DNA from 2 places in the Rhizobium sp. RHZ01 genome. Region 1 is predicted to be linked to the other one. Evidence: predicted binding sites of a transcription regulator. Region 1 holds the regulator's gene; the other holds the start of a gene.
The links. Region 1 encodes PhoB, which activates phosphate uptake and scavenging genes when phosphate is short. Its sites were predicted from a motif close to TGTCATNNANCTGTCAT; they were not measured.
Positions count from the first base shown of each region.

Region 2: a site for PhoB is predicted at 1,173-1,189, ahead of IB248_RS26880 (DUF2794 domain-containing protein). Genes of this name have one in related genera too.

Region 1 is NZ_JACUZZ010000002.1:263,633-266,028, forward strand. It holds gene pstB (phosphate ABC transporter ATP-binding protein PstB) at 1-164, shown strand, start outside; gene phoU (phosphate signaling complex protein PhoU) at 208-921, shown strand; gene phoB (phosphate regulon transcriptional regulator PhoB) at 958-1,641, shown strand; gene IB248_RS04085 (GcrA family cell cycle regulator) at 1,735-2,268, opposite strand.
Region 2 is NZ_JACUZZ010000034.1:36,837-39,232, reverse strand. It holds gene IB248_RS26890 (Bax inhibitor-1/YccA family protein) at 1-74, shown strand, start outside; gene IB248_RS26885 (GNAT family N-acetyltransferase) at 184-741, shown strand; gene IB248_RS26880 (DUF2794 domain-containing protein) at 749-1,150, opposite strand; gene IB248_RS26875 (thioredoxin family protein) at 1,516-2,253, opposite strand.

The DNA of each region.
Region 1 (2,396 bases):
CGATTGTCATCGTGACGCACTCGATGCAGCAGGCCGCCCGTGTTTCGCAGCGCACAGCCATGTTCCACCTTGGCAACCTCGTCGAGGAGAATGACACCGACAAGATGTTCACCAACCCGGACGATCCGCGCACCCAGGACTACATCATGGGCCGCTTCGGTTGATCGGCCGTCTCGGTAGCACTTACGATATTCAAGGATGAGCCCTATGGCATCGACACATATCTTTTCTGCCTACGACGATGATTTGAAGTTCCTGTCCCGCCGTATCTCGGAAATGGGCGGCTTGGCCGAGCAGATGGTCTCGGATGCCGTACGCGCGCTCGTAAACGGCGATACGGCTCTTGCCCAGAAGGTCATCTCGGACGATGTGATCCTCGACCACGCGGAGCGCGAGATCGGCGACAAGGCGATCGTCACGATCGCCCGCCGCCAGCCGATGGCGGCCGATCTTCGCGAGATCATGGGCTCCATCCGCATCGCGGCAGACCTGGAGCGCGTCGGCGACCTGGGCAAGAACACTGCCAAGCGCGTCATTGCCGTACAGAGCGCCGGCGTGCCGCGCAAGCTCGCCCGCGGCCTCGAGCACCTGTCCGAGCTCGCCCTCGTCCAACTCAAGGAAGTCCTCGACGTCTACACGAGCCGTGCTGCCGACAAAGCAAAATCGGTCCGTGAGCGCGACGAGGAAATCGACGCGATGTACACCTCGCTGTTCCGTGAAATGCTCACCTACATGATGGAAGATCCGCGCAACATCACCAGCTGCACGCATCTTCTGTTCTGCGCCAAGAACATCGAGCGCATCGGCGACCACGCCACCAACATTGCCGAAACGATCTACTACATGGCCACCGGTGCCCAGCCGGAAGGCGAACGTCCGAAGGACGATACCGCCAACACCGTCGGCGCAGTCACTGAATAGTCATTCCGCGACCGCGCCCCCAGGAGACCGAAACGAATGATCCCTAAAGTAGCTGTCGTTGAAGACGAAGAAGCGCTGAGCGTGCTTCTCCGCTATAACCTTGAGGCCGAAGGCTTTGAGGTCGATACCATCCTGCGCGGCGACGAGGCCGAGATCCGGCTTCAGGAACGCACGCCGGACCTTCTCATCCTCGATTGGATGTTGCCGGGCGTGTCTGGCATCGAGCTCTGCCGCCGCCTGCGCATGCGGCCGGAAACCGAGCGCCTGCCGATCATCATGCTGACCGCCCGTGGCGAGGAAAGCGAACGGGTTCGCGGCCTCTCGACCGGTGCTGACGATTACGTCGTCAAGCCGTTCTCGACGCCGGAGCTTGTCGCTCGCGTCAAGGCGATGCTGCGTCGTGCCAAGCCCGAGGTGCTCTCGACGCTGCTGAAGTGCGGCGATATCGAGCTGGATCGCGAGACGCACCGCGTTCACCGCAAGAGCCGCGAAGTCCGCCTCGGCCCGACCGAATTCCGCCTTCTCGAGTTCTTGATGGCATCGCCCGGCCGCGTCTTCTCGCGCTCGCAGTTGCTCGACGGCGTCTGGGGTCACGACATCTATGTCGACGAGCGTACTGTTGACGTCCATGTCGGCCGCCTGCGCAAGGCTTTGAACTTTTCCAACATGCAGGACGTCATCCGCACCGTGCGCGGTGCCGGCTATTCGATGGAAGCCTGATCCTTTCAGGCGAGAGCCTGAGAGGTCTTTCCCTTACAACGAAAAACGGGCCCGCGAGGGCCCGTTTTCTTTATTCCTTATCCGGCTTCCGGGTCAGGCGACCCGGTTAGCGGCCTTGCGGCGCTCGTTGACCGGCTGGTAGGCCATGCGCTGATGATACGTGCAATACGGGGAAGAGTCCGGGGACTCGCAACCGCAGAAGTGGAAGTCGTCATTGAGCGGATCGCCGACCGGCCACTTGCAGGTGCGCTCGGTGAGCTCGGTGAGGCCAAGGCGGCGAGAAATCGGAACGATTACATTTGCGGCCGGACGGAAGCGGACTTCCTCCACCGTATCGATTTCGATCTCTTCCTTGAGCATCGTCGCGCCCTGTTGGCGGGTAACGGTGCGTGTGGTGATCCGCGAGGCGTAGTTCGTGGCGCGGGGCGCCGAAGTCGTGCGCTTGGGGGTTCTGACGGTGGTCGTCGAACCGCCGGCCTTGGCACGGCCGGGCAGACTCAAACGATGGACTTTACCAATGACGGCGTTACGACTTACACCGCCAAGTTGTGCTGCGATCTGGCTGGCGCTCAGGCCTTCGGACCACAGCTTCTTCAGTTTTTCAACGCGCTCGTCTGTCCAGTTCATGCCCCTGTCTCCGCCTTATTAGCGTTGGTGTAGGCAGAATCCTTCACCGTTGCCACGGACGTATCCGAGGCAAGAAACGCTTACTCAAATTTTGGTGACTAGTTCCGCCGCATGCAGCCTAGTAATTG
Region 2 (2,396 bases), on a different contig from region 1:
GCGCACTGACCCTGTATCTGGACTTCATCAACCTCTTCATGTTCCTCCTGCAGTTCATGGGCGACCGCAAATAAGGAACAGGAACGTTATCGAAAAAGGCGGCTTCGGCCGCCTTTTTTGTTGCCTGGTCATGCCGAGGATGATTTCTGGAAGAGTCCATCGTCATATCTGCCGGCCGACCGAATGCCCATCTTCCTCCGCGACGCTTCCTCATCCGACCTCCCTGCCATCACGGCCATCTATCGCGAATCCGTACTGAACGGTGTCGCAAGCTACGAGATCGTCCCACCGGACGAGAGCGAGATGGCGGCACGATTTTCCGCAATCACGGGCCAGAGCTACCCCTACATCGCCGCGATCGATGAGAATGGCGGGCTGCTTGGTTACGCCTACGCCTCGGCCTTCCGCACGCGGCCGGCCTATCGCTGGATGGTCGAGGATTCGATCTACCTGGGGCCGGAAGCGCGCGGCAAGGGAATTGGAAGGCTGCTGCTCGCCGAACTGATCCAACGCTGCACCGATCTCGGCTTTCGCCAGATGGTGGCCGTGATCGGCGGCGCGCATCCGGCATCCATTGCCCTGCATCAGACACTGGGCTTTGCAGAAACCGGCCGACTCAAGGCAACAGGCTACAAGCACGGTCGCTGGCTCGACACGATGATCATGCAGCGTGCCCTGGGTGATGGGGCGGCGACCGACCCCGATGCCTCGACCTATCCAGGCACGCTGTTCAAGGCCTGAGCTCGAGCTACTTCTCGACCAGCTTCAACGCCTTGTTGAAGACCTTCAGAACCTGGGGGAGTTCGTGCCCACGCTTCAGGATAACGCCGTGCGTATTGATAACGGAATAAGCACCCTGCTTGGCAGTGAGCTTCGGATTCTTCTCGATGCGAAAGAGTGGCATTTCACCTGATCGCTTGAAAACGGAGAAGACGGCACGATCCTTCAGATGATCGATCGCATAGTCCCGCCACTCGCCCTCGCCGACCATGCGGCCATAAATCCATAAAATCGCGTCGAGCTCGCGTCGGTGGAATGTAACCGGCGCTGGATCCTTGCTCTGCTTGTATTCCTTGAGATCTACGACGACTGAGGAACTGTTGTCGGCTGACCGGCTCTCGCCGCGCCGCAAATCCGGCTGATCTGTCATCAGTCTCCCTGTGCCTCCGCTTGTGACGGGTACATGACAGTTTGCCTTAGCGTTTACAAATTGCAAGCGGGCGATCAGTCACATTAATCATAGTCTGTGCAATCTCCCGAGCGCCGCAATTCAGTCAAAACAGCGCCTCATTTGGAGGAGAAATTCCCTCACGACTGCGCCGCGGGGCCGTTCGGACCCGCGTCGCACCTGATTTGCGCATGATCTTTTTGCCGGATTTGGTCTGCTGAAAAGGTTTTGTGCGAGTTTGGCGCCAGCGCGCCAAAGGGCCCGGCTGACCGTATCGACCTTAACCCCAGCCCCGAATACGATCAGCCGGGCCGCCCCGTTTTCCATCCGCAAAGCAGATGAAACGGTCAGATATTCTTCCCAGCCATGACGACCGTCGCTCCGAGAATCGCCGATGGATTGCCGTCGGCGGTGGAGGATTGAAGTAGAATCGCGCAGCCCTCAAGATCCGGCTTCTGCATCACGCTGGCCGGCAGCGTCAAGCTCGTTTCCTTGCCCTCCCACATGCCGACGGTTTCGACATCGGCAACGCTGTTCAGATAAGCAATCTTCTGACCGCTGTTTTCGCCCTTCTCGACCTCGATGGTCTTCTCGCGGTTGAAATAGACCATGACGACATTGGCTTTGCCCTGGCCCGCGCCAATCTTGATCTCGAGTTGGTCGTCGCGCATCTGTGCGGTGACCGGCACCGACAATCCCTTGCCTTCGGCTGCATAGCTATCGATTTTCTTATTGATCGCGCCCAGGTCGGCCCCTGCCACATGATCACGACCATTGACGATCACCTGCGGCGTATAGACATTGGCGCGGCCCATGGTCTGCGCGTAGCCATACTGGCGCTCGGTGTTTTCTTTCGAACTCAGCGTGTCGGCCCAGCCCATGTAGTTCCAGTAGTCGACGTGATAAGCGAGGGCAATAACGCCGCCAGCCTCGACAATCTTGCGGAAAGCCGCATCGGCTGGAGGACAAGAAGAACATCCCTGCGAGGTGAAGAGTTCGACCACGCCTTTTGGCGCGTCCTGGGCAAACAGTGGGCCGGCAAGCGCCACACCTGCAACCAGAGAAATCAGAAACCGCGGGGACATTCACTGCACCTTTTCTTCAGCAACCACCGCCACCCTTCGCCATAGGTTCCGATGTCTGAACGTAGAGATAATGGTTCCCGATCTAAACGGAAAGTCACGAAGGGGTGAGACCAAGCTTCGGAGAAGCCAAGCTGAAACACATC